Regions from separate parts of the Enterobacter cloacae complex sp. R_G8 genome, predicted to be linked through region 2. Evidence: predicted binding sites of a transcription regulator. Region 2 holds the regulator's gene; the other holds the start of a gene.

Region 1 (7,883 bases), 630 kb from region 2:
CCACCGGGCCCACCGCGGTGGTCACCAGATCAACGCTGGCGATGAGGTCGATAACATCGTCACCAATGCTGCTTACCGCGTTGACGCCAGAGACCGTTTCAACCTGCTCGTTTTCTCCCACCACGTGTACCTGGTAGCTATGACGGGCATTCAGGGCATCCAGAACGACCTGATTCACATCGGCGAATGTCAGCGTAATGCCCGCGTCTGCCAGCAGTTTGCCGATAAAGCCACGACCGATATTACCTGCGCCAAAATGTAATGCTTTCATAGTGTTAACCTTTATCAATGTTTTTACCCGAGAGGGCTGGGGTGAGGAACGTTTACCCCTCACCCTAGCCCTCTCCCCGGAGGGAGAGGGAGGAGTACAGTTATTTGTTCAATAGCGCGAGCACTTCTTCCACGCTGGTGGTATTGGCCAGACGCTCAATGACGGACTCATCGTCCAGCGCATTGGTCAGGCTGGTAATCACCTGAATGTGCTCGTTGTTACGCGCGGCGATACCAATCACCAGACGGGCGATGTCGTCTTCTTCTTCACCGAAGCGCACGCCATCAGGATACTGGCAGAACACCACGCCGGTTTTAAGCACGCGGTCTTTCGCTTCCACTGTACCGTGCGGCACCGCGATGGATTCGCCCAGGTAGGTTGGTGTCAGTTTTTCGCGTTCCAGCATCGCGTCGACATATTCAGGCTGAACGTAGCCGCCTTTTACCAGCTGCTCACCGGCAAAGCGAATGGCCTCTTCTTTGGTCGTTGCGGTACGGCCGAGGAAGATATTCTCCGCACCCAGTTTGAACAGGTGGGCGTTACTCTCGTCGAAGCTGTCCTGCAGGCTGGAGCGCACTTTCACTTCGTTGTCTTCGTGACGCTGGGCGGCCACCAGACGTTCGGTCAGGCTGGTGTACAGGCCGCTGTCGAGGAAGTTGGTCAGCGAAATATGCTGTGCCTGCGGTACCTGGCGCATGGCGCGTTCGGTCAGATCGCGATGCGTAATCACCAGGTCAACATCCGGTGGCAGACTGTTAATGGCGCTGTTGGTCACCGAGATGTTGGTCAGGCCCGCATCCTGCACTTTCTTACGCAGCACGCCGGCACCCATTGCGCTGGAACCCATACCGGCATCACAGGCAACGATGATTTTACGCACGTGGCTCAGGTCGTTAGAAACATCACCCGCTGACAGCGGCGTTGCGCCTTTGGACTCGGCTTTCATGTCGTGCATACGACGGGTTGCCGCTTCGATATCGTCATCTTCTTTCACTTTGCTGGTTTTCAGCAGGATAGAAGCGACCACGAAGGAGACCGCCATTGCCGCACAGATAGCCGCGATGTTAGCAAAATAGGCACCTTTTGGCGTCATAGCCAGTACCGCCAGGATAGAACCCGGAGACGCCGGAGAAACCAGACCACCACCCAGCACGCTCAGGGTGAACACACCGGTCATACCGCCGAGGATAACGGCCAGGATCAGACGTGGGTTCATCAGCACGTACGGGAAGTAAATTTCGTGAATACCGCCCAGGAAGTGAATGATAGCCGCACCGCCAGCAGACTGCTTCGCGCTGCCGCGACCAAAGAACATGTACGCCAGCAGAACGCCCATACCCGGACCCGGGTTCGCTTCAATCAGGAAGAAGATGGACTTGCCGAGATCATGAGACTGCTGAATACCCAGCGGTGAGAAGATACCGTGGTTGATGGCGTTGTTCAGGAACAGGATTTTCGCCGGTTCAACAAAGATAGACGCCAGCGGCAGCATGTCGTGCGCCACCATAAAGTTAACGCCCGCCGCCAGAATTTTGGACAGGACTTCAACCGCCGGGCCAATGCCAAGGAACGCCAGAATCGCGAGGATCATCCCGATGATGCCCGCAGAGAAGTTGTTCACCAGCATTTCGAAGCCGGATTTGATTTTGCCATCAACCCAGACGTCGAATTTCTTAATCGCCCAGCCACCCAGAGGACCGGCAATCATCGCACCGAGGAACATCGGCATATCCGCACCGACGATAACGCCCATGGTGGTGATGGCACCCACTACGCCACCACGGTCACCGCCCACCAGACGACCACCGGTATAACCGATGAGCAGCGGCAGCAGATACGTAATCATGGGGCCAACAAGTTTCGCCAGCGTTTCGTTAGGCAACCACCCTGTCGGAATGAATAATGCAGTGATGATACCCCACGCGATAAACGCGCCGATATTTGGCATCACCATATTGCTGAGGAAACGACCAAAGCTTTGAACTTTGATCTTGAAATCGGATGACATAAAACACCCCTTCTTCTGTTTACGCTTAGGCTTGTGGCCCGAGGTTTATTGTTAATGAGGCGGCAGAGGTAGCCGGGCCCTGTTCTGATGCTGTGAAATCTGGCACTGAATCGTTCAACTGTCCAGACAGCGAAAAATTGTGTGATCGCAATCACGTAAACGCAGGGGGTGTGACGTGTAATTAGGTGATCTGAATCACAAAATCACAGTCTAAAAAAAACACAATGGGGAGAAAATCGGCAAAACACCCCTGTTTTTGTGATGTGAATCACATTTGGTTGTCGCGAGTTTGTTTTCGAGTTGTGATTGAATTCACAAAAAATTTTTATGCAGATTTCTCCGGATGTGATCGCTGACAAATTCTGCTCTGCGATTCAACGCCAGGATGATTACGACACACACATAAAGCTAAAAAACCACTTTTAAGATGGGGTATGGCGAAAAGTTAAAACCTGGATTACGCTCATAATGTAAGGTTAAGTATATTATTATTCAGGATATATTTTGACACGTTTATAAACTTGCATGGAGATATTATAAAAAACGATACTCCCCGGCTCTGAAATTACCCGCATACCTTTTATGTTTAAAAATAAATTAATTAGGTTGCGTACTGTTTTATTAATTTAATGAGTTGACGTTGTTTAAGTGAGGAGAATATGTTTCTCAACTATTTCGCGCTGGGCGTATTGATTTTTGTATTTCTGGTTCTTTTTTACGGAATCATCGCCATTCATGACATCCCCTATAATATGGCCAAAAAGCGTAATCATCCCCATGCCGATGCGATTCACACGGCGGGCTGGATTAGCCTGTTTACGCTCCATGCCATCTGGCCGTTCCTGTGGATCTGGGCCACATTGTACCGGGAAGATCGCGGTTGGGGCATGCAAAACCACATCACCAAACCTGATGAGGTGCCAGGTATGGATGCGCTGGCCAAACGCGTGGCCGAATTAGAACAAAAGCTGGCAGCGGTACAGCCCACTGCTGATACGAAAACGCTGGAGCGCTAATTATGGATCTGTTGATTATTTTGACCTACGTGGCGTTTGCCTGGGCGATTTTTAAAATATTTCGTATTCCGGTTAACCAGTGGACGCTCGCCACCGCCACATTAGGCGGGGTATTTATCGTGGCGGGTCTCATTTTATTAATGAACTATAACCACCCGTATACGTTTACGGCGCAAAAGGCGGTTATTTCTATTCCGATTACGCCGCAGGTGACCGGGGTGGTCAGCGAAGTCACCGATAAAAATAACCAGCTCATTAAAAAAGGCGAAGTGTTATTTAAACTTGATCCAGGTCGCTATCAGGCTCGTGTCGACAGACTGCAGGCCGACCTGGTGACCGCGACGCACAATATTGACGTGCTCAAAGCACAGCTGTCGGAAGCGGTAGCCAACACCACGCGGGTCTCCGCGGAGCGGGACCGTCTGTATAAAGATTACCAGCGCTACCTGAAAGGCAGCCAGGCGAAGGTAAACCCGTTCTCTGAAAGCGATATCGACAACGCGCGGCAGAACTATCTGGCACAGGATGCGCTGGTAAAAGGCTCTGTGGCGGAACAGACGCAGATCAAAAGCCAGCTGGACAGCATGGTGAACGGCGAACAGTCGCAGATAGCCTCTTTACGCGCCCAGCTGGCCGAAGCCAAATACAACCTGGATCAGACCGTGGTGCGTGCGCCGAGCAATGGCTACATCACCCAGGTGCTGATTCGCCCAGGAACGTATGCCGCCGCGCTGCCGCTGCGCCCGGTTATGGTCTTTATTCCTGAACAGAAACGTCAGATTGTGGCCCAGTTCCGTCAGAACTCGCTGCTGCGTCTGAAGCCGGGCGATGAAGCGGAAGTGGTGTTTAACGCTCTGCCGGGGCAGGTCTTCTCTGGCAAGCTCACCAGCATTCTGCCGGTGGTGCCAGGGGGCTCGTATCAGGCACAGGGGGCGCTACAGTCGTTAACGGTGACACCGGGAACGGATGGCGTGCAGGCGCTGATAGAACTGGAGCCGAACGCCGAGGTGGATGCGTTGCCGGACGGTATTTACGCGCAGGTGGCGGTCTATTCCGACCATTTTGCGCACGTCTCGGTGATGCGTAAAGTCCTGCTGCGCATGACCAGCTGGATGCACTATCTCTATCTTGATCATTAATCCTCGCCGGGCAGGAATGCGACATGCATACCTGCCCTTTTTTCAGCGCTTGATCCATACTGACTTTTTCTGGCATCAAGGATCAGGCAATGAAACTCATCGGCAGCTACACCAGTCCCTTCGTGCGAAAGATCTCGATTCTCCTGCTGGAGAAAGGGATTGAATTTGAATTCGTTAATGAACAGCCGTACAACGCCGAAAACGGCGTTGCGCAGTACAACCCGCTGGGGAAAGTCCCGGCACTGGTAACGGACGAGGGCGAATACTGGTTTGATTCCCCGATTATCGCTGAGTACATCGAGCTACTCGGCGTTGCGCCAGCCATGTTACCGGCAGATCCGAAGGCGGCCCTGGCAGTGAAGCAAATTGAAGCCCTGGCCGATGGCATCATGGATGCGGCGTTAACTTCCGTGCGCGAGCAGGCAAGGCCCGTTGCTCAGCAGTCGGAAACGGAGCTGCTGCGCCAGCGTGAGAAAATCAGCCGCAGCCTGGACAGGTGCGAGCAGCTCATCCAGGAGGGCAAAATTGCAACGGATAGCCTGAATCTGGCGACGATCGCTATCGCCTGCGCCATTGGTTATCTCAACTTTCGTCGCGTCTCTCCGGGCTGGTGCGTCGACCGTCCACTGCTGGTGAAGCTCGCCGAAACGCTCTTCCAGCGCGAGAGCTTCGCCCGTACCGAACCGCCAAAGGCTTGACGCGGGTTATAACACTTCGCGTCAGGAGGCGGTACAATCCCTCCACATGTTAACTCCCTCTCCCGTCGGGAGGGGGGATGATATTTACTCGCCAGGCGCTTTCATGACTATTCATCATTCCCTGTACAGCCAGATCCCTGCTACCGACCGACTTCTTCGAGAACCCCTTATTCATTCCGCTGTCGAGCGGTTCGGCCATACCGCAACGGTTGAGATGTTACGTCTGCTTCAGGACGAGGCCCGGCGCCATATTCAGGCAGAAAATACCTTGCCCGGCTGGTGCGTGGCGTGGGAGCAGGCGCTGGAACAGAGGCTGGTTGAGAAAGGGCAAAGCGCGTTGCGCCCGGTGATTAACCTGACGGGGACCGTCCTGCATACCAATCTCGGGCGTGCGCAGCAGGCAGAAGAGGCGGTAGACGCCGTAACGCAGGCCATGCGTTCGCCTGTCACGCTGGAGTACGATCTCGGCGGTGCAGGACGCGGGCATCGTGATCGGGCCCTGGCGGATCTGCTTTGTCAGCTCACCGGTGCTGAAGATGCCTGCATTGTGAATAACAACGCGGCGGCGGTCCTGCTGATGCTGGCAGCGACCGCCAGCGGCAAAGAGGTGGTTGTCTCGCGCGGCGAACTGGTGGAGATTGGCGGCGCGTTTCGCATCCCGGACGTGATGCGCCAGGCGGGCTGTACCCTGCAGGAAGTGGGTACCACTAACCGGACCCATGCGAAAGATTACCGTGCGGCGGTTAATGAAAACACCGCCCTGCTGATGAAGGTCCACACCAGTAATTATCATATTGAAGGGTTCACCAAAACCGTTGAAGAGGCTGAGCTGGCGGCGATTGGCCGCGAGCTGAATGTGCCGGTGATTGCCGATCTCGGCAGCGGCTCGCTGGTGGATCTAAGCCAGTATGGTCTGCCGAAAGAGCCGATGGTGCAGGAGATGATTGCGGCGGGCGTTAGCCTGGTCAGTTTCTCTGGCGATAAACTGCTGGGCGGGCCGCAGGCCGGGATCATTGTCGGTAAGCGTGAGCTGATTGCGAAGCTGCAGCAGCATCCGCTCAAGCGCGCCCTGCGCGCCGATAAAATGACGCTTGCCGCGCTGGACGCGACGCTGCGACTCTATCTCCACCCGGAGAAACTGGCGGAACGCCTGCCAACGCTGCGTCTGTTAACGCGCGATGCCGCCTCGATTCGCGCGCAGGCCGAGTTACTGTTGCCCAATGTCGCGTCGCATTACGCCGATTTCGACGTGCGCATTGAGTCCTGCCAGTCGCAAATTGGCAGTGGCTCGTTACCGGTGGATCGGCTGCCCAGCGCGGCCCTGACCTTCACCCCGCGCGATGGCCGCGGCAGCAGGCTTGACGCGCTCTCTGCGCGCTGGCGTGCCCTGCCTACGCCGGTTATCGGGCGAATTTACGATGGCCGAATGTGGCTGGATCTACGCTGTCTTGAAGATGAAGAGCGATTTCTGGAGATGTTGTTGAAATGATTATTGCCACCGCCGGTCATGTTGACCACGGAAAAACCACCTTGTTGCAGGCCATCACGGGCGTTAATGCCGATCGCCTGCCGGAAGAGAAAAAGCGCGGTATGACCATTGATCTGGGTTATGCCTACTGGCCACAGCCCGATGGCCGCGTGCTGGGCTTTATTGACGTCCCCGGCCACGAAAAGTTTCTTTCCAACATGCTGGCGGGGGTCGGTGGTATTGACCATGCCCTGCTGGTGGTGGCCTGTGATGACGGCGTTATGGCGCAAACGCGTGAACACCTGGCGATCCTGCAGTTGACGGGCAACCCACAGTTGACCGTGGCGCTGACCAAAGCCGATCGTGTGGACGCGACGCGTATTCACGAGGTGCGCGAGGCGGTGCAGGCCACGTTGCGCGAATATGGCTTTACCGATGCTGCGCTGTTTGAAACGGTCGCCACAGAAGGGCGCGGGATCGACGCACTTCGCCACCATTTGCAGCAGCTCTCGTCGCGAGAACATGCCAGCCATCACCGCTTTCGTCTGGCCATCGACAGGGCGTTTACCGTGAAAGGGGCGGGTCTGGTGGTGACCGGTACCGCCCTGAGTGGGGAAGTGAAGGTGGGCGATACCGTATGGCTGACGGGCGTTAACAAACCGATGCGCGTGCGCGGGTTGCATGCGCAAAACCAGCCCGTTGAACACGCTCATGCCGGGCAGCGTATCGCCCTCAATATTGCCGGCGATGCGGAGAAAGCGCAGCTAAACCGCGGCGACTGGCTGCTGTCTGAGGCGCCGCCAGAACCGTCTGAGCGGGTGATTGTCTCCCTGCAGACGCATATCCCGCTCAGCCAGTGGCAGCCGCTGCATATCCACCATGCGGCCAGCCATATCACCGGGCGTGTGTCGCTGCTGGAAAACGATCTCGCTGAACTGGTTTTCGATACGCCGCTCTGGCTGGCAGATAATGACCGTCTGGTGCTGCGTGATATCTCGGCGCGGGAAACGCTGGCCGGGGCGCGGGTGGTGACGCTCAACCCGCCGCGTCGCGGGAAGCGTAAACCGGAGTATTTGCAGTGGCTGTCGGCACTGGCGCAGGCCAGCAATGACAAGGCTGCGCTGGAGGTGCATCTTGAACGCGGTGCGGTGAACCTGACCGACTTCGCCTGGGCACGTCAGCTCAGCAACGAAGGCTTGCTCCCGCTGACCCAGCAGCCGGGATTTATCCAGGCCGGTAATAACCTGCTGAACGCGCCGGTTGCGGCGTGCTGGCAGCGTAAG
Region 2 (7,883 bases):
CCGCGTTGAGGAAGGTGAAGGTGTTACTCATGCTGGAAACGGGCAGATGGAAGTAGTCTGCGATATTTCCCATCACCATCCCGGTGACGATCACCAACGCGCCGGTTAGGGCGTAGGAGAAAAAGCTGATCCATGTGAGCTTGATACGATTGCTGTTAGTCATGTCTGGCCTGTTCAGGAAAAGAAAAGCGCCGGATGGGCGCTGAGAGCGGGCAGATTTTAGTCGCGAAAGTGATCCATTCATATCTTTTAAAGAAAATATGAGCTTCATTGCAGGGTTTTATGTGATCACGATCACATAAAATAGCGCCGTAACCAATCGTTTGCGCGGTAACAACTGTTTCAATTTCGTAAAATTAGGTAAAAGGCTGGTCTCCGTTCATACTGCTCTTTAGAATCAAGCCATTCGCTTTTTATACTGCGCTTTGTTAAGGAATTCTCATGCTCAAATCAACACTGGCGGCTGTCGCAGCTGTGTTTGCTCTTTCTGCCGTTTCCCCGGCCGCGCTGGCAGCAAAAGGGGACCCTCATGTTCTGCTGACCACCTCCGCAGGGAATATTGAGCTGGAACTGAATAGCCAGAAAGCCCCGGTTTCTGTGAAAAACTTCCTCGACTACGTAAACAGCGGCTTTTATAACAACACCACCTTCCACCGCGTGATCCCAGGCTTTATGGTGCAGGGCGGCGGTTTCAACGAGCAGATGCAGCAGAAACAGCCGAACCCCCCGATCAAAAACGAAGCGGACAACGGCCTGCTGAACACCCGCGGCACCATCGCCATGGCGCGTACGGCGGATAAAGACAGCGCCACCAGCCAGTTCTTTATCAACGTGGCGGATAACGCCTTCCTCGACCACGGCCAGCGTGACTTCGGCTATGCGGTGTTTGGTAAAGTGGTAAAAGGGATGGACGTGGCGGACAAGATTTCTCAGGTACAGACCCACGACGTTGGGCCATACCAGAATGTGCCATCCAAACCGGTCGTGATCCTCTCTGCAAAAGTACTGCCGTAATCCTCTTTGACACGGGCGTGTCTCGCCCGTGTTGGTAGCCCTCCCTGCGAAAGCGCGTTTTGCTGCTTATACTTTGGCAAACGGACATATTCAGGGAGGCGTTAAGTGAAAAAACTCACCGATAAGCAAAAATCCCGTCTCTGGGAGCAGCAGCGTAACGTCAATTTTCAGGCCAGTTGTCTCCTTGAAAAGGGTCATGGCCCTTCAGATCCCCAGATTGAGACACTGGAACTTGGGCCTTCAGCGCCTGGGTTGCCCCATCTGTGCCTTATTCACCGCCATCTGTATCGCAGAGAGATGAAACGGGCAGGTGAATACCGTACGGACGATATTTTCAAAGGGGACATCCCTTTTTGCCATTTCGAATACATTGAGAAGATGGGCAATGAATTGATGTCGGCACTGGAAAGCGACCGGTACCTGGTGGGTCTTCAGAAAGAGGAGTTTATCGAGCGGATAAGCCATTACTATTGTGAAATCAATATGCTGCATCCTTTTGCGAGTGGTAATGGCATTGCGCAGCGCGTTTTCTTTGAACAGCTGGCGATCCATGCGGGTTACCTGCTGGACTGGCGCGATATCGATCCTGAGCAGTGGGTCGCGGCTAACCAGAGCGGCGCAACGGGAGATTTGTCCGCCCTGAACGCTATCTTTGCCAAAGTAGTGAGCGAAGCGCGGGAATCTGAGTAGAATAGGGCGGCATTTTTTTCGGGAGCCGCCATGATTCTGCTGATTGATAACTACGATTCCTTCACCTGGAACCTTTACCAGTATTTTTGTGAGCTGGGTGCAGAGGTGGTTGTCCGCCGTAACGACGACATCAGCCTGACCGGGATTGACGCGCTGGCCCCAAAGAAAATCGTTATCTCGCCGGGGCCGTGTACTCCATCGGAATCGGGCATCTCTCTGGATGTGATCCGCCACTACGCCGGCAGGCTGCCGATCCTTGGCGTCTGCCTTGGCCATCAGGCCATCGGGCAGGTGTTTGGCGCCACCATCGTCCGTGCTGCCAGGGTGATGCACGGTAAAACCTCACCGGTTACCCACACCGGCACGGGCGTGTTTAGTGGGTTAAATAACCCGTTAACCGTCACGCGCTACCACTCTCTGGTGATTGACCCGCCGACGCTGCCCGACTGCTTTGAGGTGACCGCCTGGAGCGAGACGCAGGAGATCATGGGCATTCGCCATCGTGAATGGGATCTCGAAGGGGTGCAGTTCCACCCGGAGAGTATTCTCAGCGAACAGGGACACCAGCTGCTGGCTAATTTCCTCAATCGCTGAATATCTGTTGCCTTGTTGTGATTTTTTATGCATATTTTGTGATTATATTTTCACAATCACTGTGACATAAAATGGATGGTCATGACATGGCAACTGAACAATCTGCAATTACCCGCGCGACATTCGATGAAGTCATTCTGCCGATTTATGCACCGGCCGAGTTTATCCCGGTAAAGGGAAAAGGCAGCCGCGTCTGGGATCAGCAGGGGAAAGAGTACGTGGATTTCGCCGGGGGGATTGCGGTGACGGCGCTGGGGCATTGCCATCCTGCACTGGTCGAGGCGCTGAAAACCCAGGGCGAAACCCTGTGGCACACCAGCAACGTGTTTACCAACGAACCGGCGTTGCGCCTGGGGCGTAAGATCATTGACGCGACTTTCGCCGAGCGCGTGCTGTTTATGAACTCCGGTACGGAAGCCAACGAAACCGCCTTCAAGCTGGCGCGTTACTACGCCTCAACGCGCCACAGCCCGTACAAAACCAAAATCATCGCTTTCCATAACGCTTTCCACGGTCGTTCGCTGTTTACCGTTTCCGTTGGCGGCCAGCCGAAGTATTCCGACGGTTTTGGTCCGAAACCCGCCGATATCATTCATGTACCGTTTAACGATCTGCATGCGGTGAAAGCAGTGATGGATGACCATACCTGCGCGGTCGTGGTTGAGCCGATTCAGGGGGAAGGCGGCGTGACGGCGGCAACGCCGGAATTCCTCAAAGGGCTGCGCGCGCTGTGCGATCAGCATCAGGCGCTGCTGGTGTTTGATGAGGTCCAGAGCGGGATGGGGCGTACAGGCTCCCTGTTCGCCTACATGCACTACGGCGTGACGCCGGATATTCTGACCAGCGCCAAAGCGCTCGGCGGCGGCTTCCCGGTCAGCGCGGTGCTCACCACCCAGGAGATCGCCTCCGCCTTCCACGTTGGCTCTCACGGCTCCACCTACGGCGGAAACCCGCTGGCCTGCGCCATCGCCGGTGCGGCGTTTGATATCATCAATACGCCGGAGGTGTTAAGCGGCGTTCAGGCGAAGCGCGAGCTGTTCGTGAAACATCTGCAGCAGATCGACGAAACGTACGATGTCTTCAGCGAGATCCGTGGTATGGGACTGCTGATTGGTGCAGAGCTGAAGCCGCAGTACAAAGGCCGCGCACGCGATTTCCTGCACGCCGCTGCTCACGAAGGGGTGATGGTGCTCAACGCTGGCCCGGACGTGATGCGCTTTGCGCCGTCGCTGGTGGTCGAAGAGAACGATATTGAAGATGGATTAACCCGCTTTGCCGCGGCGGTGGCGAAGATCGTTAAAGGCTAATATTCGGTTCGCTTTAACCGCCGCGTTAACCAGATGCCGTGATGCGGACGCTGACGCCATGCCACCGACGAAATGGTGTGCATGGTGTTCAGATGCCCCAGAATACGCTGCAGATGCTGCTCCAGGGTGCTCATTGGCCCGTGGGTGAGCGTTTCCGGCGCTTCCAGAATGTTCGAATCCCCCGATTCACCCGGTGCGTCATACTCCAGGCGCTGCTGACACCGCTGCAGGGCAATCTCACACGACTGCAAATAGCGCTGCGCCAGGTCCGGTGTCAGCATGGTATGTTCACGCGCCAGCGTGGTCATCGCGTTGATATGTTCGACGATGAACTGGCTGTGCGTCACCCAGAGCTTCATATCCGCCAGATAGTGCGAGTTAAAGCCGGGCTCCTGCATCGCCTGATTCAGCGAGTTGAACAGGGCGTTATGCGCCTGGTTGACCTTCATCCGCTGATACGCCAGCGGGGAGGGCTGCGGATCGTCGCTCAGGATCAGGCGGATAGCCTGCTGGTCGGCCTCCAGCGCGTCGTGGGCGTTCTGCCTGAGCAGGCCGCTTTGCCATTGTGGCCACAGCCAGACCATTCCGCCAAAGGCAATCAGGCAGCCAATCAGTGTATCGATAAGCCTGGCGACAATAAATTGTTCGCCATTGAGCGTAAGCAACTGCAGGGTGTATACCGCCGTGACCGTAAAGCCCACCATCGCCCAGCCGTAGTTCTTGCGGATGATCAGGTAGCTCACCAGGGTAATCAATAGCATGCCTGCCAGCGTATAGCCTTCTGGCACGTGGAAGTGCAGCGTTACGCCCGCGATAATCAACCCCGCCATGGTTCCGCCCGCCCGGTGCAGAATACGCACCCGCGTGGCGCCGTAGCCGTTCTGGGTGACAAACAGTACCGTCATTAATATCCAGTAGGGTTTGGGCAGATGGAGCGCCATGCCCATCAGGCTGGCGATGCTCAGCATCACGCTAATCCGGGCGGCGTTGCGCAGGGCGGAAGATTTAAACGAGAGATAGCTTTTAAGTGCAGGCAGCAGCGGCAGGCGCTTTTGCTTATCCGCCATCAGGTCACGAGGATAGAGCGGGCGCTGGGTACGCAGCACGCGGGCAATACGGCTGAAGTGCCAGGCGGCAAACTGACCCACCGGGTTATCCTCGTGCTGGCGGGCGATCTTCTCCAGTGCGCCGAGTTGCTTGTCCATGTTAAAGCGGGTGGGATAGCGGTGATAAAGAATGTCGTCGGCCAGTACCCGCAGACGTGCGGACACGGTCTGCGCGTTCCAGCGGATCACCGCTTCGGCATGGCTGCGCTCCACCAGCTTTTGCACCTCCTGCGGGTGGTGCAGGCTCACAGAGATATGCTCCTGCAGATCCAGCCCCACCTGGAAGGTGCGCAGCAGCCGTTTGTATTCGTGGTTCTTGTTGGCGGCCAGCATGTGCAGTTGCTGGTAGCACTGGCTTATCAGATCCACCACCTTCTGCTGGCGCGTCAGCAGCGGCGGCAGCGATTTTTCCGGGTCGGTATGCTGAGTCAGCAGCGTGTATTTGGCTTCGCAGTACTCTGCGAGCTGGACATAGAGCAGGCTCAGGGATTCACGCAGCGGCTGTTCCCGCCACAGCCAGAACCAGAACCAGTTAAACAGGCCATACCATAGCGTACCGAGGGCGTAGATCAGCAGCGGTTCCCATACCGGCATGTTACCTGCGAGACTGAGGGTAAAGATGGCCGCAATGAGTGAGGCGGGCAGTAAACGCGCGTGCAGCGAACTGATTTCGGCGGTCACCCCCAGCGTCATCGCCAGCACGCTCAGGATCAGCGGCAGCGGAATATCGCGGGCCAGCAACAGTTGCACGGCGAGGCTACACCCGGCAAACAGCGAACCGCCAATAATCAGTCGTTTGAAAAAACGCTTATGCGGGGTGTCGAGACCGGCAATATTGCAGCAGGCAGGTACGAGAGAGAACAGCAGCCCTTGTTGAAGATGTCCAAGGATCAGGCCCACGGCCACAGGAAGGCACAACACCAGCGTTTGTCGCAGTGCGTAGTTAACTTCCGGGTGATAAATCAGCCTGCGCCACATGAGGAGTAGAGACAAAAACGGCGTGACACCTTGCGATGGCACGCCGTTTTATCGGGATTAACGGGTTCCGTAAACCACGATGGTTTTACCGTGGGCGGAGATCAGGTTCTGATCTTCCAGCATTTTCAGGATACGGCCCACTGTTTCACGGGAGCAACCGACGATCTGACCAATTTCCTGGCGGGTAATTTTAATTTGCATGCCGTCAGGGTGAGTCATGGCGTCTGGCTGTTTCGCCAGGTTCAGCAGCGTTTGCGCGATACGGCCGGTCACGTCCAGGAAGGCGAGGTTACCCACTTTCTCTGATGTGACCTGCAGACGGCGAGCCATCTGCGAAGAAAGACGCATCAGGATGTCAGGATTAACCTGAATCAACTGACGGAATTTCTTGTAGGAAATTTCAGCCACTTCACATGCTGTCTTTGCACGAACCCAGGCGCTACGTTCCTGGCCTTCTTCAAACAGGCCCAGTTCACCGATGAAATCGCCCTGGTTCAGATAAGAAAGGATCATCTCTTTCCCTTCTTCATCTTTGATCAGCACTGCCACCGAGCCTTTGACGATGTAATACAACGTTTCCGCTTTTTCACCCTGGTGAATCAGCGTGCTCTTCGATGGGTACTTATGAATGTGGCAATGAGACAAGAACCATTCGAGAGTCGGGTCTGTTTGCGGTTTGCCAAGCACCATGCGCTGTTATCCTCTGTTATAAGCTGTCACCAGAGTCATAAGATGCATCCGGACTCTGGGGTTGCAATCGAATTCTTACCCATACCTGGGAAGTCGGCTGTCGTAACGTTTCGCAGCCAGTAAAGTTTGATGTCCTCTGCATACATGTGTAACGTCAATGTATTACTGTAGCATCCAGAGTGTTTTAGCATAGCTTTCGCCGCGTGTCTCCTGGTGTCTCGCTTCAGCATGACGCAGGTCGCCTTCCATTGCGAGAAATGTAACGCACGCGTAATCTGTCACCAAAAATGCAACGTTGGAGTTAATGAATATGCAAGCGCGCGTGAAATGGGTAGAAGGTTTAACGTTCCTGGGCGAGTCCGCTTCAGGACACCAGATTTTGATGGACGGTAACTCCGGCGATAAAGCACCCAGCCCAATGGAGATGGTGCTGATGGCGGCTGGGGGATGCAGCGCGATTGACGTGGTGTCGATTCTGCAAAAGGGCCGTCATGATGTGACGGATTGCGAAGTTAAGCTCACGTCTGAACGTCGCGAAGAGGCGCCACGCCTGTTCACCCACATCAACCTGCACTTTATTGTCACCGGGAAAGAACTAAAAGATGCGGCCGTTTCACGCGCGGTCGATCTGTCAGCGGAGAAATACTGCTCTGTGGCATTGATGCTGGAGAAGGCGGTAAAAATTACCCATTCGTATGAAGTGATCGAGGCGTGATTGATGGGGCATCACGCGTGTTGATGCCCTCACCCTAACCCTCTCCCACTGGGAGAGGGAATATGATTATGCGATCTGTTTCCCTTCCATCAACCGCTGCACCAGCGGCGTCATGATCAGCTCCATCGCCAACCCCATTTTTCCGCCGGGCACCACTAACGTATTCATGTGAGAAATAAACGAACCCTGCAGCATCGCCAGCAGCCAGGGGTAATCGATGCCGTCGAGATTACGGAAATGGATCACCACAAAGCTCTCATCCAGCGACGGGATACTTTTGGCCGCGAACGGGTTAGAGGTGTCCACCGTCGGCACACGCTGGAAGTTGATGTGGGTGCGGGAAAACTGTGGTGTCAGATAATTGATGTAATCTTCCATTGAGCGCACAACCGAATCCATCACCGCCTCACGCGAATGGCCGCGCTCGCTGATGTCTCGCGTCAGCTTCTGGATCCACTCCAGGTTAACGATTGGCACCACGCCGACCAGCAGATCCACATGTCGCGCCACGTCGTGATGCGGCGTCACCACGCCGCCGTGCAATCCTTCGTAAAACAGCACGTCGGTAGGTTCCGGCAGCGGCTGCCAGGGAGTAAAGGTGCCCGGGACCTGGTTCCAGGGAACGGCTTCGTCGTAGGTGTGCAGATATTTGCGGGACTGGCCTTTGCCGCTTAGGCCGTACTCCTGAAACGTTTGCTCCAGCAGGCCGAAGTCATTGGCCTCCGGGCCGAAGTAGCTGATGTGTTTGCCCAAATCGCGCGCTTTGCGGATGGCCATGTCCATCTCCGG

What was found. Region 2 encodes CRP, which controls carbon source genes, mostly activating them, when cyclic AMP is high. Its sites were predicted from a motif close to ATGTGANNNNNNTCACAT; they were not measured.
Region 1: the regulator CRP is predicted to act here: its motif matches at 2,536-2,553, upstream of NQ842_RS23340 (PTS mannitol transporter subunit IICBA).

What each region holds. Positions count from the first base shown of each region.
Region 1 is NZ_CP102246.1:4,944,473-4,952,355, reverse strand. Features, by position in the region: gene mtlD (mannitol-1-phosphate 5-dehydrogenase) at 1-271, opposite strand, end outside; gene NQ842_RS23340 (PTS mannitol transporter subunit IICBA) at 372-2,279, opposite strand; gene NQ842_RS23335 (DUF3302 domain-containing protein) at 2,939-3,295, shown strand; gene NQ842_RS23330 (HlyD family secretion protein) at 3,298-4,434, shown strand; gene NQ842_RS23325 (glutathione S-transferase) at 4,524-5,132, shown strand; gene selA (L-seryl-tRNA(Sec) selenium transferase) at 5,236-6,621, shown strand; gene selB (selenocysteine-specific translation elongation factor) at 6,618-7,883, shown strand, end outside.
Region 2 is NZ_CP102246.1:618,870-626,752, forward strand. Features, by position in the region: gene tsgA (MFS transporter TsgA) at 1-163, opposite strand, end outside; gene ppiA (peptidylprolyl isomerase A) at 442-1,014, shown strand; gene NQ842_RS02835 (putative adenosine monophosphate-protein transferase Fic) at 1,120-1,704, shown strand; gene pabA (aminodeoxychorismate synthase component 2) at 1,735-2,298, shown strand; gene NQ842_RS02845 (aspartate aminotransferase family protein) at 2,385-3,605, shown strand; gene NQ842_RS02850 (YccS/YhfK family putative transporter) at 3,602-5,689, opposite strand; gene crp (cAMP-activated global transcriptional regulator CRP) at 5,747-6,379, opposite strand; gene NQ842_RS02860 (OsmC family protein) at 6,690-7,094, shown strand; gene NQ842_RS02865 (phosphoribulokinase) at 7,161-7,883, opposite strand, start outside.